One region of the Rhodococcus sp. IEGM 1330 genome, then DNA from elsewhere that is predicted to be linked to it. Evidence: predicted binding sites of a transcription regulator. Region 1 holds the regulator's gene; each other region holds the start of a gene.
What was found. The regulator LexA, encoded in region 1, represses DNA repair genes until DNA is damaged. The targets are predictions, from matches to a motif close to CGAACANNTGTTCG.

Region 1 (9,364 bases):
GCAGACCACGCTGCACGGCACGCCCGTCGTGCCCGGTGTCGGATACGGTCCCGTCATTCGTCCCGGTGCCCGTCCGTCCATTCCCGCCGATACCGGCGAGGTTGCCGAGGCCGATCGGGAGTCGGAGAAGGCTGTCTTCGATGCCGCTGCGAACGCCGTCGCCGCTCGACTGCGCGGTCGCGCGGAGCTGGCGACGGGAGCTGCCTCGGAGGTGCTGTCGGCAAACGCCGCGATGGCAACGGACCGCGGTTGGCTCGGGGCCGCGCGCGCCTCGATCGCCAAGGGCAGTTCAGCCGTCACCGCGACAGCGGCAGCGACGGAGAAGTTCGCCGCGATGTTCACCCAGCTCGGCGGACTGATGGCCGAGCGCGTGACCGATCTTCGCGACATCCGTGATCGCGTCATCGCCGAGATCCTGGGTGTTCCGGAGCCCGGTGTTCCGGTGCCGGACGAACCGTCGATCCTGTTCGCCGACGACCTTGCGCCGGCCGACACCGCGGGCCTCGACCCCACCCTGATCGTCGGACTGGCGACTTCGCTCGGAGGTCCGACCAGCCACACCGCGATCATCGCCCGCCAGCTCGGTATCCCGTGCATCGTCGCCGTGGCCGGGCTCGACGACATCGCCGCAGGTACGAACGCATCTGTCGACGGAACCAGCGGCCGCATCGACCTCGAACCCGACGCCGACTCGGCTCGCGCTGCCGTCGTGTCTGCCCGCGACGAGCTCGACCGGGTATCCCAGTGGGTCGGTCCTGGTACCACCGCCGACGGCCATGCGGTCGACATTCTCGCCAACGTCCAGGACGGTGCCGGTGCTCGCGCAGCGCGGTCCAGCGCAGCGGATGGCGTCGGACTGTTCCGAACCGAACTGTGTTTTCTCGACCGCGACTCCGAACCCACCGTCGACGAGCAGGCCGAGATCTATGCCCAGGTGCTCGACGCGTTCGCAGGCAAGAAGGTCGTCGTGCGGACTCTCGACGCCGGCTCGGACAAGCCGCTCAGGTTTGCCACCCATCCCGACGAGGCCAATCCGGCCCTGGGCATTCGCGGCATCCGCATCGCCGAGGCCGACCGCGGGATTCTGTACCGCCAGCTGGACGGCATCGCAGCAGCCGCGAAGGCGACCGATTCCTCCCCGTGGGTGATGGCTCCGATGATCGCAACCGCGCTGGAGGCGAAAGATTTCGCCGCCGACGTCCGTGAACGAGGACTGACACCCGGCGTCATGATCGAGGTTCCCGCAGCCGCGCTGCTCGCCGAGCACATCCTCGAGCATGTGGACTTCCTGTCCATCGGCACCAACGACCTGGCGCAGTACACGATGGCCGCCGACCGCATGTCTGCTCAGCTCGCCGGTCTGACCGATCCGTGGCAGCCGGCGGTATTGGCACTGGTGGCCCACACCGCTGCCGCGGGTGCCAAGGCCGGCAAGCCGGTCGGGGTCTGCGGCGAGGCCGCTGCCGATCCGCTCCTGGCCTGTGTGTTGGTCGGACTCGGCATCACCTCACTGTCTGCTGCGTCGGCCGCCGTCGCGCATGTGGGTTCCAAATTGGCCACGGTCACGCTCGCCCAGTGCAAGGAAGCGGCCGCCGCAGCGCTCAAAACGGACAGCACCGCCGCTGCCCGTGAGGCAGTGAGCGCGATCCTCGGCTGACGCCATAGTCTTTTCCCATCATGAGAAATCTGGGTTGGACGCTGCACGGAAACGGAAAGACCGTCGAGGCCGGGGCGGTGGTGGCACCGGACGAGAGATTGACGTGGCCGCGCACCGTCGGCATCGGGATGCAGCATGTCGTCGCGATGTTCGGTGCCACGTTGCTCGTTCCGACGATCACCGGCTTCCCGGTGTCGACGACACTGCTGTTCTCGGGCATCGGGACGGTGCTGTTCCTGATCATCACCCGGGGGCGCGTGCCCAGCTACCTCGGGTCGTCCTTCGCATTCCTTGCTCCGCTCGGTGCCACCCAGGCGAACGGCCCGGCCGCGCAGCTCGGCGCCGTTCTGTGCGTCGGACTCGTACTCGCGGCCATCGGGGTCGTGGTCAAGATCGCCGGTCGGCGCGTGCTCGACGCCGCCATGCCGCCCGTGGTCACCGGTGCCGTGGTCGTGTTGATCGGGTTGAATCTGGCCCCGGCCGCGACGACGTCGTTCGAGGCGCAGCCCCTCATCGCCGCCGTCACGCTTGTCGCCATTCTGTTGGCCACGGCCATCGGACCGGGACTGCTCGGGCGACTCGGAATTCTGGTCGGTGTCGTCGTCGGTTGGGTGTTCGCCGCGGTCACCGGTGGAATCGCGCAGCCACGCCTCGACGCTCTGAGTGCGGCGAGCTGGATCGGCCTGCCGGAGTTCCGTGGACCGTCGTTCGAGCTGTCGGTGATCCTGGTGGCGCTGCCGGTGGTGATCGTCCTCGTCGCCGAGAACGTCGGACACGTCAAGGCCGTCGCTGCGATGACCGGCAAGAACCTCGACGACGTGGCAGGCGACGCGCTGATCGCCGACGGGTTGGCGACCACCCTGGCCGGAGCCGCTGGTGGCTCGGGCACCACCACGTACGCCGAGAACATCGGGGTCATGGCCGCCACCCGCGTCTATTCGACGGCCGCGTACTGGGTCGCGGCCGTCACCGCGATAGTGCTGGCGTTCTCGCCCAAGTTCGGTGCCCTGATCTTCACCGTGCCCGACGGCGTCATCGGGGGAGCGACCCTGGTTCTGTACGGACTCATCGGGCTACTGGGCGTTCGCATCTGGACCGACGCGAAGGTCGACTTCACCGATCCGGTCAATCTCATGGTCGTCGCTGCGGCGCTCGTCGCCGGAATCGGTGACCTGACACTGGCTGTCGGATCGGTCGAGCTCGGCGGTATCGCGTGGGGTTCCGTCGGCATCCTTGTCGGCTACCCGATCGTCTCGGCGCTCGCGAGGAGTACAGGCAAACGAGGTCGCTAGCGGGGTCGGTCACGGATCGCGCACGTTTTGGTCATCGACCTCCGCTGTACCCCGAACGTACTGTTGGAACGTGACGTCAGTCGTACCGACGACCGCGAATGACACCGTTCACAGGTCGACGTCGGTATGCACCGAACAAGGAGACATTCGTGGAACGCACACTTTTCGAGCCCGAGCACGAGCTGTTCCGGGAGTCGTACCGGAAGTTTCTCGAACAGCACGTAGCCCCCAATCATGCGAAGTGGGAAGAGCAGAACATCGTCGACCGCGGCGTCTGGGTCGAGGCCGGTAAGCAGGGCTTCCTCGGAACGGCTGCGCCCGAGGAATTCGGCGGCGGCGGAGTCAAGGACTTCCGCTACAACGCCATCGTCACCGAGGAAACCACCCGCGGTGGATACAGCGGTATCGGCTTCACCCTGCACAACGACGTCGTCGCGCCGTATCTGATCGATCTTGCGAATGACGAGCAGAAGCAGCGCTGGCTCCCCGGATTCTGCTCCGGCGAACTGATCACCGCGATCGCGATGACCGAGCCGGGCACCGGAAGCGACCTGCAGGGCATCAAGACCAAGGCCGTACGCGACGGCGACGACTGGGTGCTCAACGGCTCGAAGACATTCATCACCAACGGAATCAACGCCGATTTGATCATCGTCGTGGCGTGCACCGATCCCGAGAAGGGCGCACAGGGCTTCAGCCTGCTGGTCGTCGAACGCGACATGCCCGGATTCGAGCGAGGCCGCAACCTCGACAAGATCGGCATGAAGGCCCAGGACACCGCCGAACTCAGCTTCACCGATGTTCGCGTGCCCGCTGCCAACCTGCTCGGCGACGAGGGCATGGGCTTCATCTACCTGATGCAGAATCTGCCTCAGGAGCGGCTCTCCATCGCCGTCGTCGCCGCAGCGGCGATGGAATCGGCACTGGACATGACCATCCAGTACTGCCGCGACCGCAAGGCCTTCGGAAAGTCGATCGGCAAGTTCCAGAACACCCGATTCGTGTTGGCGGAGTTGGCCACCGAAACCACCGCCACCCGAATCATGGTGGACAAGTTCATCGAACTGCTCAACGCAGACAAGTTGACCGTCCAAGAAGCCGCGATGGCGAAGTGGTGGACCACCGAGAATCAGGTGAAACTGATCGACCGGTGCCTGCAGCTGCACGGTGGCTACGGCTACATGAAGGAATACCCGATCGCCAAGGCGTACATGGACTCTCGTGTGCAGACCATCTACGGCGGCACCACCGAAATCATGAAGGAGATCATCGGCCGCGGATTGAATCTGTGATCCGCTGATCCGAAGAACGCAGAGGGCCGCAGCACTATGTGCTGCGGCCCTTCGCGTGTCACTTCGGTGTCGATTTCTACAGCTTGCGCATCACGGTGACGACCTTGCCGAGGATCGCGGCGTTGTTGCCCGGAATCGGCTCGAAGAGCGGGTTGTGCGGCAGCAGCCACACCTCGCCCTTGGACCGCTTGAACGTCTTGACGGTGGCCTCGCCGTCGATCATGGCAGCGACGATGTCGCCGTTGTCGGCCACGGACTGCTGACGAACAACCACCCAGTCGCCGTCGCAGATCGCCGCGTCGATCATCGACTCGCCGACCACCTTGAGCAGAAACAGAGAACCCTGACCCACCAGCTCGCGGGGGAGCGGAAACACGTCCTCGACGGCCTCTTCGGCCAGAATCGGACCGCCGGCGGCGATCCGGCCCAATACCGGTACGAACGTCGGGGTCGGCAACCGATCCTGTTCCTCGGACGCCGGCGATCCGTCGACGGCGGCGGCAGCCTGATCGGCCTGCACCTCGTCGAGACCGCGGACGTCGACGGCGCGGGGGCGGTTGGCGTCGCGCCGGAGGAAGCCCTTGCGCTCGAGGGTGCGGAGTTGGTGAGCGACGGAGGAGGTCGATGTCAGGCCGACCGCATCACCGATCTCCCGAATGCTCGGTGGGTAACCGCGCTCGGTGACCGAAGCGCGAATGACCTCGAGTACCTTCCGCTGCCGCTCGGTGAGACCCGCACTGATGTCGGTGTCGACCTCCATGGCCTTGGATGTCGGTTCCGCGGCCGGCTTACCCGCTGCGGCCTTCGTTGCGGTGGCCCTGGCTCCGGTCGTCTTGGAACCCGTCGTCGTGGAACGCGTGGTCGACCTCGTCGAGGTCTCGTCCTTCATGCTGTCGGCCTCCTGCTGGTGTCCTGGATCCGGTCTGCGGGGTAGGTCTGCGCGGACTGGAGTTGATGGTGTCGACTCGTGGCGTGTGGTTTCTGACACGAATCTAGCGTGTATCAGCTGTTGAATCAAACATCTGTTCGACTCGTGTCGCGTTTTCTACAGACTTTGTCGGAGGCTCGTGATAGAACTTCGAACAAGCGTCCATCGAACGCCTGATCGAACATTCGATCCAACGAGCGAAGTCGAGGTTCCGATGACCATCATCACCGATCGCCCCACCGCCGCCGGTGTCCGTGCCCGATCCACTGTCGTCGAGCGTCGCCGCCGGGCGCGTCCCGTTCTGCAGAGTCCCATCGGGATGCACGGTGTCACGGCACCCCGTACGCAGAGCGCACCGTGCCTCCCGGTCCTCGATCCGTCGTGGACCGATGTCACCGATCGCGAGGAGGCCGATCGCGAGTTCGACGCGACCTCCGCGCACTTCGCGAGTCAGCCGGTTCGGATGCGATCGCTCGTGCTGACCGTGTTGGCGGTCCTGGTCGTGGCAGGCGGCCTGATCGGCATCGCGAACCTGCGGGCCGTTGCCCCCGATGCAGGCGCGCAGCCGGCCGGTGTGGTCGAAGTGCACGACGGAGCTCTCGTCGAGTACACGCCCGGCAGATGACCACCGGCCCCGTCGGGTTCGAGAAGACTGAGTATCCTCGACAGACTGCCCCGATGTGCGTGCTCGTCGTCGGAGCATCGGCTACGACGGAGGATCCCTTATGCATTGCCCGTTCTGCAGGCATCCCGACTCACGCGTGGTCGACTCGCGTGAGATGGACGAGGGGCAAGCAATCCGGCGGCGTCGATCCTGCCCGGAGTGCGGTCGTCGATTCACGACCGTCGAGGCCGCAGTGCTTGCAGTCGTGAAACGCAGCGGCGTGACCGAGCCGTTCAGCCGCGAGAAAGTCGTCAAGGGAGTCCGACGCGCCTGCCAGGGCAGAGATGTGGACAACGATGCGCTGAACCTGCTGGCACAGCAGGTCGAGGACGCCATCCGTGCAGCGGGATCCGCAGAGATTCCCAGCAACGAAGTGGGGTTGGCCATTCTCGGTCCACTCCGTGATCTGGACGAAGTGGCCTACCTGCGCTTCGCTTCCGTCTACCGCTCGTTCAGCTCGGCCGAGGACTTCGAGAAAGAAATCCACGAACTGCGCAAGCACCGCGAGTCCGCCGACATCGACTGACAGTCCTGCCCGTCAGCGACTCTGGTCCGAGATCGCCTTCTCGATGCGCTTCTCCGAGACCGGATACGCCGTACGAATCCCCTGGGCGAACAATCCCACGCGCAACTCCTCGATCATCCAGAACAGTTCCTGTACCCCGGAACTGTTCTTTCTGCTTTCCGGAAGCGAATCCAACAGTCGCCCGTACGACGCGTACACCCGATCGAGTACATCCATCGCCGCCGCGTCACGGCCCGCGCTGCTCGGCAGGGTCGCCAACCGCTTCGTCGCAGCCGCGATATAGCGCGGAAGGTCTGCCAATCTGCGAGAACCGAACTCGGTGACGAACCCGCGAAAGATCAAGCCGTCGAGCTGTTCCCGAACATCATCTGCCGGCTCGCCCGAGGAGGATTGAAGTTGCGCGGACAATGCCAGGGCAGCGGTCAGCACAGGGCGAACCAGGGCGAGCACCGCGGAGGTACGCTGTGGAACCTCCGCGTCGACGAGCGCCCGGAGCTTGTCGAAAGCCTCGGGATCTCGTACCGGTCCACCGTGCGCATCCATCGCTTCCTCGACCGCGAGAGCCCGGCATTCTTCGAGGAGTGCATCGACTCCGCCGTACGGATTCTGGCCGAGGGCAAGGCGTTCGGCGGTCGGCAGTCCGGCCAGCAGTGCCTTGGCTCCCTTCGGGGCCGTCGACAGCAGTAGAGCTCTGGTTCCCGACCGCATCGCGGCCCGCGCCTGCGCGGGCGTGCTGAGAACTCGCACCGCTACGCCCTGTCCTTCGGGCACCAACGCCGGGTAGCCGGTGACCTTCTGTCCGGCCACCTCTCTGGTGACCGTCGACTCCAACCGACCGAGCGTGCCCGAAGTCCAGGCCAGCGAGGGCGCGCGTTCCGCATCACCCACCGCGCTCGCCACCTGACGACCGACTTCCCCGGATAGGTTCGTGCGCAGAACAGTCAGATCCTTGTTGCTGCCCAACACCTTTCCGGACGGATCGACGGCCGCGAACGTCATCTTCAGGTGATCGGGCAGTGCCGCAACATCGAAGTCCTTCGCCGTGATGTGGCACTGCGCAGCCCGTGACAGCTCACGTGCCAAGGCCGTCACCAGAGTTTCCGCGCGCGGCTTCATGACCGCCAACGCCGCGGCCGCGAAGTCGGGAGCCGGAACGACGTTGCGCCGCAGGGCTTTCGGCAGTGTCTTGATCAGTGCGGTCACCAACTCGCCGCGCATTCCGGGAACCAGCCAGTCGAAGCCGACCGGCTGTACCTGAGCGAGGAGAGCGATCGGAATCCGAGCGGTGACTCCGTCGGCCGCCGTGCCCGGCTCGAACTGATACGTCAGTGGGAACTGGATCTCGCCCTGTCGCCATGCGTCGGGATACGCGCCGGTCAGTACCGAGGCCGCGTCGGAGTTGACGACGGTGTCGGTGGTGAAATCGAGTAGGTGCGGTTCCTGCCTGCGTGCCTTCTTCCACCAGGTGTCGAAGTGCCGCGCCGACACCGCCTCTGGGGCGATACGTGCGTCGTAGAAGTCGAAGAGAGCGTCGTCGTCGACGACGATGTCGCGCCGCCGAGCGCGATGCTCCAGTTCGCCGACGTCGTCGAGCAGAGCCCTGTTCTTGTGGAAGAACGCGTGTTGGGTCTTCCATTCACCTTCCACCAGCGCATGTCGGATGAACAGCTCGCGGGACGCCTCGGGGTCGATGCGGTGGTAGTTCACCGGACGTTGCGTCACCAACGGAATGCCGTAGAGCGTCACCCGTTCGTAGGCCATCGCCGATTCCCGCTTGATGGACCAGTGAGGTTCCGAATACGTCCTTTTGACCAGGTGCGGTGCCAACCGTTCGGCCCACTCCGGCTCGATGCGGGCGGCCATGCGGCCCCACAGGCGTCCGGTCTCGACCAGTTCTGCGGCCATGACCCAGCGCGGGGGTTTCTTGAACAGACCCGAGCCCGGGAAGATCGCGAAGTGCGCTCCGCGGGCGCCGAGGAACTCGCGCTTGTCACCCTCCCTGAGCCCGACATGCGAGAGCAATCCGGACAGCAGCGACTGATGCAGGGCGGTCTCGGTGGAGTCGGCGTCGGGCACCGTCCACCCGAGCCCGCGGGTGATCTGACGTAATTGGCCGTGCAGATCCTGCCACTCGCGAATACGTAGATAGTGCAGGAACTCGGTTCGGCACATGCGTCGGAACTGGTTGGAGGACAACTCGTTCCGCTGTTCGCGCAGGTAGGTCCAGAGCTTCACGTACGCGAGGAAGTCGGAGTTCTCCACGGCGAAACGCGCATGCTTCTCGTCCGCTGCCTGCTGATGCTCGGCGGGACGCTCTCGAACGTCCTGAATCGACAGGGCCGCAACGACCACCAACGCGTCACGCAGAGAGCCGTTGCCGTTGGCCTCGACGAGCATCCGCGCCATCCGAGGATCGACCGGCAGTGCCGAGAGTTCCCGGCCGATGGTGGTCAGTTCCGCGGTGCCATCCTTGGTGGCCGGCTTCAGCGCCCCCAATTCTTCGAGTAGGCCGATGCCGTCCCTGATGCTGCGCGGGTCCGGTGGCTCGACGAAGGGGAAGGCATCGATCTTGCCGAGCCCGAGGGCGGTCATCTGCAAAATGACCGACGCCAGGTTGGTACGCAGAATCTCCGGCTCGGTGAACTGCGGACGGGACTCGAAGTCCTCTTCGGAATACAACCGGATGCAGATGCCGTCGGCGACGCGACCACAGCGGCCGGCCCGCTGCCGCGCCGATGCCTGGGAGATCGGCTCGATGGGGAGGCGTTGAACCTTGGTGCGCAACGAGTATCGCGAGATTCGGGCCGTACCCGGGTCTACCACGTAGCGGATACCGGGGACTGTCAGCGATGTCTCCGCAACGTTCGTCGACAGCACCACGCGCCTGCCCGAGTGCGGTGAGAACACTCGATGCTGCTCGGCCGCAGAGAGTCTCGCGTACAGCGGAACGATCTCGGTGTTGCGCAGATTGCGGTCGTTCAACGCATCGGCGGTGTCGCGAATCT
Region 2 (9,364 bases), on a different contig from region 1:
TCGCAGACCTTGCTGCAGGCATCCGTCGCAACGTCATCAATGCCGTCGAGCGCATGACCGGGCTCGAGGTCACCGAGGTCAACATCGTCGTCCACGACATCTTCCTCGACGACGGCTCGGAAGACGAAGAGACCACCGAGGCCACCTCCACCCGAGTGCAGTGACCGATCCGCACATGACGGAGCGTGACAGGTCCGAGGACATCGCCGACGCCGTTCTGGCGATCGACGGTGTCGTCGGGCTGCACGGCGGCATGTTCGGCGAAGCCGCTACGTACTTGCCAGGACGCCGGATCGCGGGCATCCGAATCGGGGAGGACGGAACCGAGGTTCACGTCACACTCGAATTCGGGGTTGCGGTACGCGAGACCGCCGATGCCGTGCGTCGCACAGTTGCGGCGATGGTCGACGGGCCCGTGCACGTCACCGTCGAGGACATTGTGCGAGTCTGACCAGGTGAACGAGCATGCAGCGCACGACCGAGCCGCCGCGTACAAGGCGGCTCGGCGCGCTGTGGCACGCGAACACCACCCCGATATCGGTGGAGATCCGGCCCGGTACATGGCCGAACTCGCCGCTGTCGACCGAAGATTCGCTGTACTGCCCTCGACCCCTGTCAACGCAGCGAGCGCACCGACGGCATTTCGCGCGTCCTCGATTCCGTCCCCCTTACGCACACTTCCCAAGCGGATCGCTCGCATCCGCAAACGCGTCACCAGGCGCAACTACTTCGAACTCTGAGTGGAGATCAAGACCATGACCACTGCAACCATCGGTTTGTTCGTGGGACTTCTGCTGGCCATCGCCGCAGCGGCAGGCGGCTTCACCGGCTTCCTCATCGCCATCGTTCTCGGCGGCCTCGGATTCTTCGTCGGCCGCTACATCGACGGCGAGCTGGACCTGAACTCGATCATGCGTGGTCGCGGTCGTGACTGAGACAGTTACCGACCCCGGCGAACGCGGATCGCTGGAGATCAAGCACAAGGCCGTCGAGCGACTCGCCGTCCTCGCTGCCCGCAGCACCGACGCGGTCGCCGGACCTCAGCCGGGACTACGCGTCCTCGGTGGGCGTGACCTACCCAAGGCCGACGTGACGATCAGCGGCTCCCGCGTTCGCGCACAGGTCGCGGTAGCGGTCACCTGGCCCTCGCCGTTGGCGACGGTGGCCGCGAACGTTCGCGCCGCTGTGGCACGAGATCTGTCCGAGCTGGGCATCTACACCGTCGACCGAGTCGATGTCACCGTCCAATGCGTACCCGCCGAGGCCAACCGTGAAGAAGGGAGAGTGCAATGATCGAGAAGGCAAGCAAGAAGCCGGTAGCGAACCCCACCGCAGCCGTACCCGCAATCCTGTTCGCACTCGTCCTCATCGGTGCCGGAGTGGTCCTCGGCCGCGAGGCGCTGCTGAACCTGGGTGCCATCGACGGCCCCGAATGGGTCGGCCCCGCCGCCACGAGCGTGGACGGACTCACCGCGCAGTCGTGGATGCTGCCGGGAGGAATCGCCGCAGCCGTCGTCGGGTTCATTCTCGTCTTCGTCGCGATTCGTCCACGCCGACGCACCCACCGCGCCCTCTCCGAGCAGGACGTCTGGCTCCGCAAGGGCGACGTCGCAGCCGTTGCCCGCACTGCCGCTCTCGACAGCGTCGGCGTCGATTCCGCGACCGCCAAGGCCGGCAACAAGAAGGTCACCGTCGCCGTGTCCACCGTCGCCGGCACGGACACCTCGGAGACGAAGTCCTCCGTCGTCACCTCCGTGGACGACGCCCTCCGCCCACTCGCGTCGGCTCCGAAGGTCCGCACCCGAGTGCGAACGACAGGACAAGCATCGTGAAACGCGCAACCGCTTCGGTCGACCGAACCAGCACCGCCGTCGTCGGCCTTGCCCTGATCGCGCTCGGCGGCGGAGCAATCGCCTGGGAGCGCGGAAAGTTCCCCGGCCGCGAACGTCTCGACGCGGCCTTCGTCGACACCGCCATCGACGCAGGCTGGTGGCCCTGGGCTCTCGGAGCAGCCGCCATCGTCCTCGTTCTGCTCGGTCTGTGGTGGCTCCTCGCGCACCTACCGCGCCGTTCGGTCGGCACCGTCGCCTTCGCGTCCACCGCGGATGCAGATGTCGACGGCCGGCTCAGTGTCGACCTGGGCACCGCTGCCCGAAGCGCCGCGAAGTCCCTGGCCGCTCACGAAGGTGTCGTATCGGCAACCGGCCGTTCGGTGTCCGACCGCGGTCAGAGAGTCGTCGAGATCACCGCGACGCTGGACCCCGCAGTGACCTCGCTCGACAAGGTGGCAGGCGCGGCAGCACAGACGCGCAACGACATCGTGACTTCCCTCGACGGAACACCGGCAGCCGTGCGAATCCTGCTGCAGTGTGGCAAGTCTCGAAAGCAGGTCGTTCGCGTCAGCTGACGCTTGCGGAGAACTCGATCTCCCCGATCAGCCCGTGGTGGTCCGATCCGGGGAGATCGATTCGTTCCAAAGACCGAGCATGACCGGTGTTGGTGAGGATGTGGTCGATCCCGACGACGGCGGGTGTCCCCTTGTCCGTGGGATACGTGGGGATCAGTCCCTTCCCCAATTGCGCTGCGGCATCGGAATATCCGGCATCGAGCAGGTTGCGGAACTTCTTGTGCGAATACGTCGTGTTGAAGTCGCCGCTGACGATCACCGGCCCGCCGACCGACACCGCCTCCAAATCGTTTCGGAGCGTGTCCAATTCGGCGGTCCAGATGTCGGCCGGGGTGATGTAGGCGGGACCGGGATGCACGGCCAGCAGTGTGACCGGCTCGGAACCGGGGACCTCGACCTCGGTGGCGAGATTCACCGGGCCGTATCCGTCGAGCTCGCGGTTGCCGGACATCGGGAATCGGCTGTAGATTCCGGCTCCGCCGCCGCCTGTCACGTGCGGCTGGAGGTAGCTGTAGGGGAAGAGTTCCTCGATGCCTGAGTCGCGGAGGCCGACCACCGACGCGACGGTCAGTTCCTGGATCGTGACGATATCGACGGCGCTGTCGCGGGCCTGACCGACCACGACAGTCGGATCGGCCAGCCCGATCATCAGGTTCGCCTGCATCACGCGCAACCGCACGCCCTCGCTGCCCGTCGCGTCCTCGGGTGCCGCGTCTGCCACGTAGAGCGGTGCGTAGGCGAATGCGCCTGCCGCGAGCACCAGCGCGGAGACTCCCGCCAGAACCCAGCGTCGACCGATCAACGCCACCAGGGCACCGACCACGACGGCGACGAACATCAACGGAACGAACGACGCGAGCGCGATCAGGACATTGACCCGGGTGTCGGTGTAGTAGACGCACATCGCCACGAGCCCGGTGACGATGCCCAGAATGGCGATCGTGCCGGTGAGTATTCGTATCCAGGTTCGTCGCATCGGTCCGAGGGTAGCTACGCCCGGACGCCGACGACCAACGCTCTGATGGTTGTCCAGGTCAGCGATATCAATCCGCGCACCGCCGAGAAGGAGAACGCTGTGGACCACACCGTTCGCGTCGACGGTTCTTCGACCGGCAGTCCGGCGAATCGATCGGCCAGCCAGTCCAATGTCAGCGGCGCACTGAGCGGGTGCAGCGACAGGTGTTCGCTCAGCCGGTCCCGTAGATAGGTCACGTGAGCACCTGCCTCGATGTACCGATCCACCTGCCCGTCCACGTCGTCGACGGCGATGATCTGATCGTGCACCGATTGAACGACCAGCAGCGGTGCCGTCGGAGCCGTTCGTCCCGGCTGAATGTCCTGGAACACCTGCACGATTTCGGGCAGAGCCAGCAAGTCTGCCAATGGGACGTCGATGTAGCGATCCAGATCGTGGCGCGCCAGGCGGGTGACAGCGCGGACGGTCGTCATGTTCTCGACCGAATCGAGGATGCGCATCCCGTCTTCGTTGACGTACTGGCGAATGACCCGGTCCAGCTCGGGATAGGTGCGCCGCAGACCCGCAACCACCAGCGTCGGCAGCGCCGAATGGAACGTTGCGTTCAACCTGGTGAACGCCGAGCCCGGATCTCCGACGGGTGAGCCGAGGGCGGCACCGACCACCTCGATCTCCGGTGCGTACTCCGGTGCCATCTCCGCCGCCCACGACGTCGCGAGCCCGCCGCCCGAGTAGCCCCACAGCGCTACCGGCGTGCTCGTAGGCAGGTCCAGCGGCTCGAACGACAACGCCGCGCGAACGGCGTCGAGCGTGCAGAACCCGGGTTCCTGCGGCGAACCCCAATGACCGTCGGGACCCTCGTGATCCGGGATCGAGATGGTCCACCCACGGCGCAGAGCATGCAGTACCAGCAGGAACTCGAACTGCGGAACCGCACCGAACGCCCGTGAGCCACGCCGAAGCGCGTAGGACGGGAAGCACGAGGATGCGACGCCGTCGATCGCGCACTGATACGACAGCAGTACCGGCTCGGCGTCCCGCGGGCGCAGCACCGTCGTGACGCTGGCCTGGGGGAAACCACCGAGATCAGCGGTGCGATAGAGCAGCTGCCACGCGTCGACTCGCTGGCGCACACGCCCGAACATCGCGACCTCGACCGGCCGCACCTTGAGAATCGTCCCGGGTAGAGCTGCTTCGTACCCCTCGGGCGCGGCGTAGAAAGGGTCGTCCTCGGGCCTGGTCGCGTCGCTCCGGCTCGGTGCTCGTTCCACCGGCCAGGGCTGTTCGTCCCCCATTGATCTGTCGACGCTCATGTTCCACCGCTTCTTGTCCGAGTCTCGCCGTCACACTAACTTGCCCTCAACGACCCCATTTCATGCAGCCTGCTGCCAATTGGTGATCAGGACATCGGTCGCGTAGCTGAGGTCGAGGCCTTCACCACCCCAGTTCGGGACGATGGCGTCGGGTGCGATCCCGTCGTATCGTCGCCGAAGTTCGTCCGCGTCACCGGCCATCGCCGGAGCGTGAATCATCGCGATTCCCGAAGGATGGCGAAACGAGAAGCGTTGATCGCCAGGGGCTTCGATGAAAAAATACCCGTCGTGCAGCGCTCGATGGTGTTCGCCGCACAGCAGGACCAGGTTGTCGAGTGACGTCGCACCTCCCCGTGAGCGGTAGGTGACGTGATGAGCATGCAGAAATCGGGTGCGCCCGCACCCGGGCACCGTGCAGTATCGATCTCGAATGATCAGCTGACGCAACTGGGTTCGGCTCGGGGCTTTCGCAGTGACACTCCAACGCACGGTCTTGCCGAGGCGGCCGTGGCCGACAGTCCGCATGACCGCATTACACAGCACCTGGGCGAGAGTCTCGTCGTCGAGACCAGGCCCGTCGTCGAAATGAGCATGATCGCATCCGGCTTCGGTGCTGTTGCCGAGATGGACCAACACTTCCGCTTCCGGTGAGACGACTGGCGAATCCACTGCAGCGCAGATCATCTCGGCCATGGGAACCATCGCCGGCACCGGGTCGGGCGGTGCCGGGGCCGCCCGGTCACCCTCGGATTCGCCCTCGATTCGGGTGCGCTCGTACTCCGCCCTGGTCAATGCAGCGAGAAACCGCTTGCCGTCCTCGGGCCGAAAGCGTGCCGTCAGCACGAGCGAGCCATCGTCCTCGTCCCAGCGCCACCGCCCCACGCACGGATCGAGGTCGACGCCGTTGCCCCTGGTCGGACGCATCGCCTTCTTCAGACCACGGCAGAGACGTTCGATGTGCGCAGCGGGTGCGTCGAGCGCCTTTTGCAGCAGCGACGCCTCGTTCTCGGCCGTCGCAACCCGAGTCATCGCGCGTACCTTCGAGTACGAGATTGTGCCGCTCAGGTACGCCGAGGTGATCAGCGGCAACTCGCGCATCGCTTTGGCCACCCGCACCTGCTCACGAGCCGTGTGCAGATCGACTCCGGCACGCCAGGACAACCAGTGCGCACAGGACCGCACTTCCCAGGCGGCCCATCCGCGTCGAGCATCGAACTCACCCACCAGAATCAGATACTGCGCCGACGCCGCAGCAATCTGACCGGCCAGAGCGCAGATCTCGGTCTCGATTTCCTTCATCTCGATCCGCCCCGCCTCGGATCCTGTGTCGGCCATGTCGATCATGAATGCCCCCATTCATCGAATGCATGTTCGAGAAATGTACGACGAGGTACCGACAGGAAGTTCTCGCGAGTCCTACGCGTCCCCGCGGGGACGCATTCGGGCTTGCTTTCTCGCCGTTTGGCCCGATACTGACACCAGATGCTGGTTCCGACCGAAGGGTGGTGCAGCCGTGGGGAATACCGACACCTGGGGGATTGCCGGCGCGGAGTTCCTGCAGTGGTATCTGCTTGCGGCCGTTCTCGCAGTCGCTGCGACGCTGGTGGGCAACTGGCTCGCTGCACACCGGTCCGTTCCGGCCTCATCGGCCACTCGGGTTCTCACACCACCCGAGGTGGGGGTACTCACCAGCGACATGCAGGCGGTGATGGCATCGCTCGCCATCCTGCGCGGTGCCGATGTGATCGATTCTCGGGGCGGTAGGTGCCGCACCCTGACCGATGCCGAGCGCATGCAGCTCGATGCGTTCACCCTTACGGTTCTCCAACGACTCGGCGGCGGAAAGGCCCCCCTGGTTCGTTCCAGGCTGGTGACGAATATGTCCGCTTCGTGTGCGCAACTGCGCAACGCGCTGGTCGACGAAGGCCTGATGCACGGCGCAGGCGAACGTCCCACGCTCGCCCGGGCCGTCTCCATCCTCTTCGTCGCGGCCGTCGGCATCGCACGCATCGCTGCAGGCATCGCGAACGGTAAGCCGGTGGGCTTCCTCGTCGGCATTGTCGTCGTGCTGCTCGTGGCACTTCCGTTCGCAGTTCGCCGGCCCCGTCGTACCGCCCTCGGAGACGCCGAGCTCCGACGCCTTCGCGCCGAAAACGACTACCTCTCCCCACGCTTTCGTCCGTCCTTCACCGCGTACGGTCCGTCGCGCGCCGGTATGTCGGCTGCCATCTTCGGAACGACTGCGCTGATGCTGCTCGACCCAGCGATGGCAGGTGCAATGAGTTACGAGGCCGCGCGAATAGGCGCAGCTGGATCGTTCGGCTTCGGCGGTGACAGTGGTGGCAGCGGCGGAGGAGGAGTGGGTGGCAGCGACGGAGGGGGTGGCGGCGGTGGCTGCGGCGGCGGCGGAGGGTGCGGCGGGTGACCGTGGCCGCCCTGCCCGCCGGGCTCGGAATCGGCTGGCGCTCCGAAATTTCGGGAATCATCTCGCAATTGCCGGGCCTCGCGTTCTGCGAGGTGATCGCCGAATCGATCGGTGATGATGTGCCCAGCCGCCTCACCGAGTTGGAAGTCCCCGTCGTCACGCACGGTATCGCCCTGTCGCTCGGCGGTGCCGAGCCGGTCGAGCCGCGCCGAATTGCGCACCTGGAACGTGTGTCGTCGATGCTCGGCTCACCGATCGTCAGCGAGCACATCGCCTTCGTCCGCGCCGACGGAATCGAGGCCGGGCACTTGCTTCCGGTGCCGCGGACACGCGAAGCCCTGACGGTGCTGGCTCGGAACATCACGCGGACCCAGGACGGTCTCTCCGTCCCGCTGGCCGTGGAAAACATTGCGGCACTGTTCGACTGGCCGGACGACGAGCTCACCGAGAGCGAGTTTCTCACCGAACTGGTCGAATGCACCGGCGTCACCCTGGTGCTGGATATCGCCAACGTCTACGCCAACGCACGAAACCGCAGGCGTGATCCCTGGACCGAACTGACTCGGCTGCCCCTTGATCGAATTGCTTACTGCCACATCGCCGGTGGCACCGTTCGCGACGGTCTGTACCACGACACGCACACTGCTTCCGTACCGGAGGAAGTGCTCGAGCTGCTGCGCACGTTCACCGCGGCAGGGCACCGCCCGCCGTTGATGCTCGAACGCGACGGTCGTTACCCGCCCGAGCACGAGCTGTTCGACGAACTCGATGTGATCTCCGAATCCGCAGGCCTGAAACGAATCACCCCGAACAGGCTGCTGGGTCGGACCACGTGAGCGAGAACCTGGCTCGACGACAGAAGGAGCTGATCCGCGCACTCGTCGCGGGAGACCCGCTGCCCCCGGGTTTCGATTCGGCCACCATCGACGCCACACGAACAGCTCTGCTGCGCAAGCGGGCAGCCGAGATCGCGGCTCGGTACCCGGCGGTGCCGTCGGCGCTGGGGGAGAAGTACGACGAGCTGTTTCACCGATGGGCGTCCGACCGGCCCAAGACATCCGCCGCCGCAGATGCGGAGGCCTTCTACGAGGCGATGCGTCGGGCAGGGGAGTTGGACGCGACACATCCGGCACTGCCTGGGCAGCGAATGCCCTACATGGCCGACGCCCGCAACTCACTCGTGCGCTTTCGCAGTCCGCTGCGCGGGACGTGGTTGACGTCGCTGTTCGGTGCGGCACTGCTCGTTGCGCTGCCGATCATCACGGTGACGGGGTTGCTCTCGTACAGCGCCTACGGGCCGCAGTTCGGGCAGGCCAAACCCGGTGCCGTGGGGTGGTTGCGGTTGCCGTACTTGGACTGGCCCACCGATCCTGCCTGGCTGTATCAGCTCACGCAGGGCCTGCACGTCGGGCTCGGCCTGATCATCGTGCCGCTCGTCATCGCCAAACTGTGGTCGGTGATGCCCAAACTCGTCGAACTACCACCGGTGCGATCGCCGGCGCATGCGCTCGAACGACTGTCACTGTTGGCACTGGTCGGTGGCTTGCTGTTCGAGATCGTCACCGGTGTTCTCAACATCCAGTACGACTACGTGTTCGGTTTCGACTTCTACGCCGCTCACTACTTCGGTGCCTGGGTGTTCATCTCCGGATTTCTCGTACACCTCGGTCTCAAGGTTCCGCTGATGTGGCGCACCCTGAGGGCCGAGTCGCTGATGGACGTGTTGCGCGCCAGGAACGAAGCTGCGGATCAACCGACCGACGACAACCCTCCGGCGACGATGAGTCGACGCGGCGCCATCGGATTGGTCGCTGCCGGAATGGGTTTCATTGCCGTGTTGACGGTCGGACAGACGCTCGGGGGAGTGCTGCGCAAGGCCGCGATTCTGCTGCCCCGCGGACGCTCGTACGGCGACGGCCCCAACGACTTCCAGATCAATCGAACGGCCGAAGCTGCGGGGATCACCGAGGCGCAGACCGGGACCGACTGGCAACTGACGATCAGCAGCGCAGCCGAGGACGCCGTCCCGATCGTGTTGTCCCGAGGCAGGCTGCTGTCGATGCCGCAGCGCACTGCCGAACTTCCGATCGCGTGCGTCGAAGGATGGTCAACCACACAGACGTGGACCGGTGTCCCGTTGGCCGAACTCGCTGCGCTGGCAGGCGTGCCGGCACCGCGATCGGCCGAGGTGAGCTCTCTGGAGCAGAACGGAGCCTTCACCCGTGCGGTGCTGCAGGGAAATC
Region 3 (9,364 bases), on a different contig from region 1:
CCTGGCCCCACCGGACATCCTGCAGGTCCCCACCAAGGTGATCGCAGGCGCGGCAGCGTCACTGTTCTATGCACTGGCCTGCTACGCCGAGCAGCGTGCGCTGACGGCTGCATTCATGGGAGGCTTCGCGGGCTCGCTGGTGTATCTGCTTTCGCAGACGCTCAATGTGGGACCGATCATCGCCTCGGCCATCGCTGCTACCGTCGTCGGATTCGCAGGTGGTCTGTTGGCTCGTCGTGCGCTGATTCCACCCTTGATCGTCGCCGTCGCGGGCATCACTCCGCTGCTTCCCGGCCTGGCGTTGTACCGCGGGCTCTACGCGATACTCAACGACCAATTGTTGCTGGGCATCAGCTCACTGTTTGCGGCGTTCGGCGTCGGTTGCGGCTTGGCCGCGGGTGTGACCCTGGGTGAGTGGGGTGCCCGAACCTTGCGTCGACCACGCATCATTGCGCGCACCGAGGAACTGCTACGCCCGACGCTTCGCCGCACAGAAGAACCGCGCCGACCGACTGTTCGTCGGCGGCGCGGTACGAGTCCTTCGTAAAAGGCGGAACTCAGGCCTCTGTGCTGGGGGTTCCCTCAGCGGATGCGCGTGCAGCAGCGTCGGCCTCCATGGCCTCACGCAGGCTGCGCGGACGCATGTCGGTCCAGTTCTTCTCGACGTACTCCAAGCACGCGGCGCGGGTGTCTTCACCGAAGACGACACGCCATCCCTGAGGGACCTCGGAGAACGTCGGCCACAGCGAATGCTGGTCCTCGTCGTTGACCAGCACGAAGAAGCGTCCGTCTTCGTCATCGAACGGGTTGGTACTCATCTCGCCTCACTCGTCGCGAACGTTTGGTTGGTAAGTCTGCACCGTGAGGTGCCACACGACCCTAGCAACGCAGGTCGGGCCGTGGTGCCGTCAGGCCTTCAAGAAGCCGAGCAGTTCCGCATTGACGGCCTCGGGACGCTCGAGATATCCGTAGTGCCCGGCGTCCGCTATCTCCACGTACCGCGCATCGGGAATGGCGTCGGCCAGCTCCTTGCCCAAGTACGGCGGGATCATCCGATCGTCGGCGAATCCGACCGACAGGCACGGCACCGCCACCCTGCGGTACGCCGCAGTTCTATCGAAATCGTCCTCCATGCCCAGCTGAGCACGCACTCCGGCGGACGGCGAGGAGGCAGAGAACTCGAACAGGTCCAGCCAGTCGCGCGCCCCGCGAGAATCACGCAACGTCGCAGGCGACAGGTTCATGACCGCTGTCACCGCAGCCGAATAGGTGCCGGGAAGCTCGACGCGCTTGTCGTACAGCGCTCGTTCGCCGTGGGCGAGGGTTTTCTGGAACTCGTCGACGCGGGCGTGGCCCGCGAGGAACACGGCTTTGCGAACCAAGTCGGGTCTGCTCAGAGCAAGCTCCTGCGCGACGCGTGAGCCCATCGACGTTCCGACGACATACGCCTTCTCGTCGCCGTTGCGGACGAGCTCGATCAGGCCTGCGGTGTCGGCAACCATGTCCTCCATGGTGATGCCGTGCGTGCTCTCCGACGACGGAGCGATGCCGCGATTGTCGAACGTGCACACCCGATAGCCCGCTGCTGTGAGAGCGGGCACCTGATGCAGCTCCCACACGCGACCGGGGCTGCCGGTGCCCATGATCAGAACTACCAGGTCTCCACTGCCCTTGACCTGGTAGTTCACGTCGATGCCGTTGATCTTGGCGATAGGCATACGTCTCCTCACTGCTGATGCGTTCGTCGGGCATCGTATCGTCCGATACCGACGCGGGGTTACTCGAACAGCCAGTGGGTACCTGGGTTACATGACTGACGAGAACGTAGCGGGCGAAGCACGCAAGGGACTGCTCGACGGAATCAAGGGCAAGGCCAAAGAGGTCGTGGGTGCGGTGACCGGCAACGACTCGTTGACAGCCGAGGGCCAATTGCAGGCCGCTCAAGCTCGCGAGCACAAGGAGGCCCAGGCCACCGAGCGGGTCGCCGAGGCACAGGCCACCGAAGCCGCCGAGGAACTGGCCGACGTCCGCACTGCAGCCGAGAGCCGTCGGGAGGCCGCACAAGAGAATGCCGCGGTCACCGAGGCCAACGCGGCTCGGGTGCGGCAGACCCAGGTGGCCGCCGCCGAACAGGAGAAGCGGGAGGCAGTGGCGCAGGAGCGCGCTGCTGCAGAGGTCGACGCGACTGCCGAGCAGATCGAAGCCGATCAGGACCGACGCATCGAGCAGGCCGCAGCGGATTCCGACGAAATGGTCGCCGCGCAGAAGCACCAGGAGGCTCTGCTGCAGGCCGAGGCCGATCGCAAGAAGGCCGAAGAGCTCCGCAACCAGGCCTGAACCACTACCGCAAAACAGGAGTTTCGCTTTATGAGTGTCCTAGCCATACCGATGACCATCCTTCGTATTCAGTACAAGATCGCTCGAATTCCGTTGCAGCTCATCGAGACCAACGTCGTCGAGAAGATGAGTGCGGAATCACCCGCGCGCCTGGTGTACGAGCACACACTCGGTTCACTGGACCGCGCCGTCGGAAACTTGTTGGGAGACAAGGGCCTCGCCGATCGCGGTGAGACTCTCGTCGACAGCACCGAGAACCGCGCCGAGGCAGCGCGCCTCGACGCCGAGGCTCGGGCCAAGAAGGCCGCAGCCGACGACGAACTGAAGGTCGCTCGCGAGACCGCCGAGAAGGATCGGCGCGCAGCCGACGCTTCCGCCCAGGAAGCCGCGCGCGACGCCCGCCAGGAGGCCGAGCAGCGCAAGCGCGAGGCCGCTCAGGACGCCGAGCGTAAGGCTGCCGCCGAGAAGAAGAAGGCCGACGAGCAGGCCGCTGCCACCGCGAAGGCCGCCGAGGATCGCAAGAAGGCTCAGCAGGCGCAGGTCGACAAGCAGGAGAAGCTGGCCGCCGCGCCGTCCGAGGCCGAATTGGCCGAGGCCGCTGAGCGTTCCGACGAGGCCGCCGCCAAGAAGGACGAGGCGGAGCGCATCGAGAAGCTGTTCATCGCGGAGAAGAACAAGGACTGACAGCTCGAATCAGCCTGCCGAACAACCTCGTCCAGCCCCGCACCGTGTCCTCGGTGCGGGGCTGGAGTCTTTCCTGGGGCTCAGGCGATGTGGGGGCCTGCTCGGGCGTGGGATGGTCTGGGTTGTCGGTACGGGTCGACGGTGGCCGGTGGGACGAACCAGGGGTGGCCATCGGTGCCGATGAACACTTCCCAGTCGGAGTGGTGCATGAGTCGGTGGTGGAATCGGCAGAGTAGAACCAGATTGTTCATGTCGGTCGGGCCACCGTCGGCCCAGTGCCAGATGTGATGCCCTTCGGTCCAGGCGGCAGGTTTTCCGCAGCCAGGGAATGCGCACCCGTGATCGCGGGCGGTGAGGGCTTTGCGTTGTTTGGCGGTGACGGTGCGTGCGGTGCGGGCGAGGTTCAACGGGTTGCCGTTCTCGTCCATCACGATGGCAGTGAGGACACAATCGCAGGCCAACTGGCGGGAGGTGTTGCGGGAGAGCGGTCCCATCCACGGGAGCCAGCCGACCGTGGTGCCGTCGCCGAACAGGTCCCGATAGGCGCCGCGATCAGCGGCAGGGGGTGTATCAGACGCGTCTGCTGTGTCGGGGTGGATCGGGTGTCCGGTGTTGATGTCGACCGGATCGACTGCGTCGGTGTCGGATTCGGCTGCTGCGCGTGAGGTTTCGTCGTCGGTGATGTCGTCGGCGTCGGCACTGTCGCGGAGGTCGGTGAGATCGCGGAGGCTGATGTGCAGATTCAGGTGCGGGCGTTCACCGCCCTCGGTGGGGCGATTGCTCGAGGCGAGGTATTGGTCGAGGATGTGTCCGAAGGCGTCGGCTCTGCGCCTGGCGGGACTCCGGTCGTCTTGGGTGCCGTCGGCTGCCGGTCGGGGTTCGGTCAGCGGTGAGAGTGCGGTGAGGAGTTTTTCTCCGGTGATCGCATCGAAGTCTCCTTTGAGTACCAACCGGCCGTTCAAGGTCTTGGAGGCGAAGAATTCGTTGCGGTCGGTGTCCTCTGGAGGTGGTTTGTTGCCGCCGAATCTGTCGTCGAGTTTGGTGATCGCTTCGCGGATGCGGCCGGTGCGCGCTTGGGGTCCGGTCGCAGCGGTGATCATGGCTTTACGGGCGATGTCCAGCCCGGCTTGCGGCAGGTTCTTCGGGGGTGTTTCGGCGAAGGTCAGAATCAAGGCTGCATGGTCGATGGTCATGACGCCGGTGTTGACGGCGTCGGCGATGTCGGGGAAGTTCTTCAGTCCGCGGCCCAGGGCGACGATCTTGTTCGCTTTGGAGGGCGAGAGCAGGGTGGTGGAGGTGAGCCAGCCTGCGGGTCCGGGGAAGCCGAGTTTTTCGCGGGAGACGCGGGTGTCGATCTCGCCGACGAGGGCGATCCGCCGGGCTTCGAGCAGTTGGATTTTGTGGGAGACCGCAGCAGCGTCGGCGAGGAGTTCGCTGTCGCTCAGTTGCCAGATCGCTGCGGTCATGCCATGAAGTGTATCGAACGCACGTTCGACTAACAACCATAGTGCAATCGAACACTATTGCCCTGCATAACTATTCGCTAACCAAAACCTGTCGGCGGCTTGTGGTAGGCGAGTCAACCGCCAACCCGGAATGTCGCCCGGTACGCGCTGGGCGAGACCCCCAACTCCGCAGCAAGCTGGTTTCGCAACGATGTTGCCGTGCCGAAGCCCGTGTCGTGCGCGATGCGTTCGATGGTCAGGTCCGTGTTTTCGAGCAGCTCACGTGCCCGCTGGATGCGCTGCGCCACGATCCAACGAGCCGGAGAGACACCGACTTCGGCGACGAACCTGCGTGAGAACGTCCGCACACTCATCGCCTGGTGCCGGGCCAGATCCTCCACGGACAGGGCCGACCCCAGATTGCGCAGCGCCCATTCCTGCGCGTCGGCCGTCGACGTACTGTGTGTCCGCGGCACCGGGGTGTCTATGTACTGCACCTGCCCGCCGCTGCGATGGGGTGGCACGACGGTTCCGCGCGCCACCCGATTCGCCACTGCCGCACCGAAGTCCTGTCGAATCATGTACAGGCACAGATCGATTCCCGAGGCCTCCCCTGCCGCGGTCAACACGTTGCCGTCCTCGGTGTAGAGCACGTTGGGGTCGAGCAGCACCTGCGGATACAGCTCGGCGAATCGAGCGGCCGACTTCCAGTGAGTGGTGGCCCGCTTGCCGTCGAGCACGCCCGCCGCAGCCAGTACGAATGACCCCGTACAGATCGACGCCAACCTCTGTGTCGACACCGCGTCGAACAGGGTGGAGACAGCGCTATCGGACGCGTAGTCGGCGTCGGAGGCGGGCACGATGACGGTGTCGGCCTCGGCCACGGCGTCGAGCCCTCGCTCGACGAGTATCCGAACGTCGGAGTCGGTGCGAACCGGACCGGGCACGTCGGTGCAAGTGACCACCTCGTACAGCAGCTCGCCGGACTCGGATCGCGCCTGTCCGAACAGACGATGCACGATGCCCAACTCCATGGCGAGGAGACCGTCGCGCACATAAACCGCAATGCGATGCGTCATGGCCGGATTCTTTCACATGTTGTCTTTCATGCCACTGGTTCCGAACAGCGACGTAGCCCAGGATCGACTGCATGAACATCCTGTGGGTCTATGCCCATCCAGACGCCCGCTCCCTCAACGGTTCCCTGCGCGACGCAGCCCTGGAACAACTCCGCGCCGACGGCCATACCGTCGAGCAATCGGATCTGTATGCGATGCAGTGGAATCCAGTGGTCCAGCCAGCGGACTACGACCATGATCCGGCAGAGCGATTCCAGGTGGCGACCGCGTCGAGCTCAGCTCTCGCAGCCGGCACTCTGGCCCCGGAGATCGTGGCCGAGCAGCAGAAATCGCTGCGTGCCGATGCCGTCGTGCTGCAGTTTCCGCTGTGGTGGTTCTCGATGCCCGCGATCATGAAGGGCTGGGTGGATCGCGTGTTCGTCGAGGGATTCGGATACGGCATCCGGTGTGCGGACGGCCGCTCGCGGCGCTACGGCGACGGCATGCTCGCCGGAAAGCGTGCGATGGTCGTCGTCAGCATGGGCGGCAGCGAACACACCGTCTCCCCGCGCGGCATCAACGGCGATCTGGACGAGATGCTGTACCCGATTCAGCATGGCATCCTGTTCTACACCGGAATGTCCGTGCTGCCGCCCGTTCTCGTGGCGAGCGCCGATCGGATGACCGAAACTGATTACGCTGCAGCAGAATCAGAGCTACTGCAGCGAGTGAAGAGCCTGCCCACCGACCGGCCCATCCCCTATCGCACCCAGAACGGCGGCGACTACGACGGGCGATTCGTGCTGCGCGACGACGTCGAACCCGAGGACACCGGCATCCGAGTGCACACCATCAGATGATCAATCGAGAACGCGAGCGAGAAACGCGGCGATGTTGTCTTCGACTGCCGCGGTCCGTGTCTCGACGTCGAAGTCCTCCTTGAACTGACGACCCAACGCCGGGGTCTTCTTCTTGCGTGCGTAAAGCGAACACGCGAGGTCCGAGCAGATGTAGGTGCCCACCGTATTGCCGCGCCTGCCGGATTCGCCCGCCTTCGCGGCAGCCATCAGCGACACTCCGCCGTTGGCGTGCGTGGTGAGGCAGATGCTGCACATCTGTGCTGTGCGGGGCCCGCCAGGCTTGTAGCGCAGTGCGATTCCGCGCAGCTGATCACCCTGCGGGACAACGATGTAACAGCGCCCTGCCATTTTGGGGTCGATCCAGCCGAGAAAGTCGAGATCCTCCCACGGCACAGCGTCGAACATCTCGGGAAGGGAGAGCCTACCGGCGTCGCCCTTGGACGAGTTGACGAACGAAGACCTGATGTCGCGTTCCGAGATCGGTTCCATGTCACTGCCTCCAGTGCTGTAAGAGTGTGTCGATTCCGTCGAGGATGCGGGCCCAGGACTGCTGCGAGTCGGGTGCACTGTGACCGAACGAGCCCGACGCATCGAGGCTGGCGTAGCCGTGAAACACACTGCCGAGCAATCGAACTGCGTGTACCTGATCCTCTTCACCGAGGTCGTACCCGCGGAGAATCGCCTTCATCATCGCCGAATGACGAACTCCGGCGCTGTTGATCGCGGTCTCGTGATCGAGTGGAAACTGAGTCGCTGCATATCGACCAGGGTGTTCGCGCGAGTAGTCGAGATACGCGTTGGCCACGGCTACCAACGCGTCCTTGCTCGCTCGACCCGCCAGGGCCTCGGACACCCGATCGGCCAGTTCCTCCAACGCCAGCAACGCGATCCCGACGTTCAACTCGTGCGCGTTCTTCAGGTGCGAATACAGACTCGCCACCTTGACGTCGAAGCGTCTGGCTATCTCACTGGCGGTGACGCGATCGAAGCCGACCTCATCGGCCAGATCCGCTCCTGCTGCCACGATGCGCTGCGCGGTCAATCCTGCGCGTGCCATGCCGGCCTCCTCGTTCTTTCGAGGACACCGTAACCAAACCTAATAGCTTTAGGCAAATCGCTAAAGCTATCAGCGGCCCTGCCACGCCTCCCACAGCTCTGCGTAGCGACCACCGGCCGCGACCAACTCCTTGTGCGGACCCTGCTCCAGAATTCTGCCGTGTTCGAGAACCACCACGCGGTCGGCGGCAGCGGCCTGGGTGAGGCGATGCGCGACGATCAACGTGCTGCGCCCCCTGGTCGCTGCCTCGGCCGCCGCTTCGAGGTCTCGCGCACCGGAACTGCCGGCTTCCGCGGTGGCCTCGTCCAGCACGGCGACGGCCGGATCGGCGAGAACCAAACGCGCCAAGGCCAATTGCTGTGACTGAGCTGCCGTCAACTGGTGCCCGCCCTCGCCGACGGCGGTATCGAGGCCGTTCTCGAGCGTCTCGACCCACGCCCACGCTCCGACGGTGCGCAGTGCGGCTTCGACGTCTTCGCGACCGGCATCCGGGGCGGCGAGCAGCACGTCGTCGACCAATCGGCCGGCGAACACGTGGACTTCCTGGCTGACGATCGCCACGTGCCGCCGTAATCCTTCGCTGCCCAGCGCATCCAGCGATGCGCCGCCGACGTGAACCGTCCCCGACGTCGATGCCATGGAACCGGCAGCAATGGCCGCGATGGTCGATTTTCCGGCACCGGTGGATCCGACGAGCGCCACGGTCTCCCCTGCCTCGATGCGCAGATTCACTCCGTGCAGCACCTCGTGGCCGGACTCGTATTCGTGCCGCAGATCGGTGACGTCCAAGGTGGCGTCGGCGGGCGCGGAACCATCGCCGACGGGCCGTTCGTCTGGGATGTCGATGACACCGACCAGCCGAGCCAACGAGGCTCCCGCGGACTGGATGTCGTCGAAGGTGAACAGCAACGTGCCGATCGGATTGAACAGGCGGTGGAACAGCAGCGCTGCGGCTGTCGTCTCGCCGACGGTGACGTAATCGCCTCGCACGAGCAGGAATCCGGCCAGCAGGATCACCGACAGTCCGACGCACTCGGCGCGATTGCTCCGAGATCCGAACCGGGTGAACAACCGGAACACGTCGACGCCGATGTCTCGGGCCTTCGCCGACGCTCTGTCGATCTCGCTCAGGTGCGCCGACTCGAGTCCGTACGCGCGAACGGTTTTCGCACCCTGCATGCTGCTGACGAAGGACTGCGCTCGCTCGCCCATCGCCACGCGCTCGGCCGCGTACTTCGGTGCCGACCGCGGCAGATACCAGCGCAGCGCGAGGACATACATCGGCAGCGCGACGAGCCCCGCCAGGCCCAGCCGCCAGTCGATGCCGAGCATCGTGATCATGCTCAGACATACGAGCAGGAACGCCCCGACGAGCTGCGGGATCACCTCACCGATCGACTTGGCCATCACCGCGACGTCGTCGCCCACCCGGGAGAGCAAGTCCCCCTTGCCCACTCGTTCCAACGTGGCAACGGGCAGATGCAACGCGCGGCGCACGACGGCCTCGCGCAGCGACGCGAGAATGCCCTCACCGAGAGTGCTGATGAGATAGCCGCTGAAACCGGTCACGATGCCGCCGATCACCGCGGCCACCGAGATCACGACGACGACCCCGATGATCGCCGACGTGTCAGCACCGTCGCGGACGCGGTCGACCAGAACACCGAGTACGTAGACGGGCACCAGCGACATGGCCGCGGCAATCGCGCCGAGCAGCAGCGTCACCGCGGTCCGGACCTTCCTGAGGCGCAGCTGTTCCAGAAGCCACCTACCGGAGCGTGCCCCGGTGGCGATGGGAAGCAGTTCGGGGGCGGTCATCGCAGCACCGTCTCCTTGTACTGCGCGTCCGAGGACGCGAGATCGTGGTGCGTTCCCTCGGCGACGACGCGGCCGTCGTCGACGACGAGAACGCGATGGGTCACC

Region 2: the regulator LexA is predicted to act here: its motif matches at 6,057-6,070, upstream of R4P57_RS04975 (HNH endonuclease signature motif containing protein).
Region 3: the regulator LexA is predicted to act here: its motif matches at 4,502-4,515, upstream of R4P57_RS16975 (HNH endonuclease signature motif containing protein).

The regions. Positions count from the first base shown of each region.
Region 1 covers NZ_JAWLSB010000001.1:928,154-937,517, forward strand. Annotated here, with positions in the region: gene ptsP (phosphoenolpyruvate--protein phosphotransferase) at 1-1,657, shown strand, start outside; gene R4P57_RS04300 (uracil-xanthine permease family protein) at 1,678-2,949, shown strand; gene R4P57_RS04305 (acyl-CoA dehydrogenase family protein) at 3,099-4,241, shown strand; gene lexA (transcriptional repressor LexA) at 4,318-5,001, opposite strand; gene R4P57_RS04315 (hypothetical protein) at 5,384-5,794, shown strand; gene nrdR (transcriptional regulator NrdR) at 5,895-6,359, shown strand; gene hrpA (ATP-dependent RNA helicase HrpA) at 6,372-9,364, opposite strand, start outside.
Region 2 covers NZ_JAWLSB010000002.1:31,200-40,563, forward strand. Annotated here, with positions in the region: gene R4P57_RS04930 (Asp23/Gls24 family envelope stress response protein) at 1-164, shown strand, start outside; gene R4P57_RS04935 (Asp23/Gls24 family envelope stress response protein) at 176-451, shown strand; gene R4P57_RS04940 (hypothetical protein) at 456-740, shown strand; gene R4P57_RS04945 (hypothetical protein) at 756-935, shown strand; gene R4P57_RS04950 (Asp23/Gls24 family envelope stress response protein) at 928-1,293, shown strand; gene R4P57_RS04955 (DUF6286 domain-containing protein) at 1,290-1,832, shown strand; gene R4P57_RS04960 (hypothetical protein) at 1,829-2,407, shown strand; gene R4P57_RS04965 (endonuclease/exonuclease/phosphatase family protein) at 2,400-3,383, opposite strand; gene R4P57_RS04970 (lipase family protein) at 3,398-4,696, opposite strand; gene R4P57_RS04975 (HNH endonuclease signature motif containing protein) at 4,757-6,031, opposite strand; gene R4P57_RS04980 (TIGR04222 domain-containing membrane protein) at 6,210-7,121, shown strand; gene R4P57_RS04985 (DUF692 domain-containing protein) at 7,109-7,957, shown strand; gene R4P57_RS04990 (molybdopterin-dependent oxidoreductase) at 8,269-9,364, shown strand, end outside.
Region 3 covers NZ_JAWLSB010000007.1:9,475-18,838, forward strand. Annotated here, with positions in the region: gene R4P57_RS16950 (threonine/serine exporter family protein) at 1-547, shown strand, start outside; gene R4P57_RS16955 (MbtH family protein) at 558-818, opposite strand; gene R4P57_RS16960 (alpha/beta hydrolase) at 909-1,718, opposite strand; gene R4P57_RS16965 (general stress protein CsbD) at 1,810-2,337, shown strand; gene R4P57_RS16970 (hypothetical protein) at 2,368-3,021, shown strand; gene R4P57_RS16975 (HNH endonuclease signature motif containing protein) at 3,102-4,487, opposite strand; gene R4P57_RS16980 (GlxA family transcriptional regulator) at 4,601-5,545, opposite strand; gene R4P57_RS16985 (NAD(P)H-dependent oxidoreductase) at 5,617-6,384, shown strand; gene R4P57_RS16990 (FBP domain-containing protein) at 6,385-6,873, opposite strand; gene R4P57_RS16995 (TetR/AcrR family transcriptional regulator) at 6,875-7,441, opposite strand; gene R4P57_RS17000 (ABC transporter ATP-binding protein) at 7,511-9,259, opposite strand; gene R4P57_RS17005 (ABC transporter ATP-binding protein) at 9,256-9,364, opposite strand, start outside.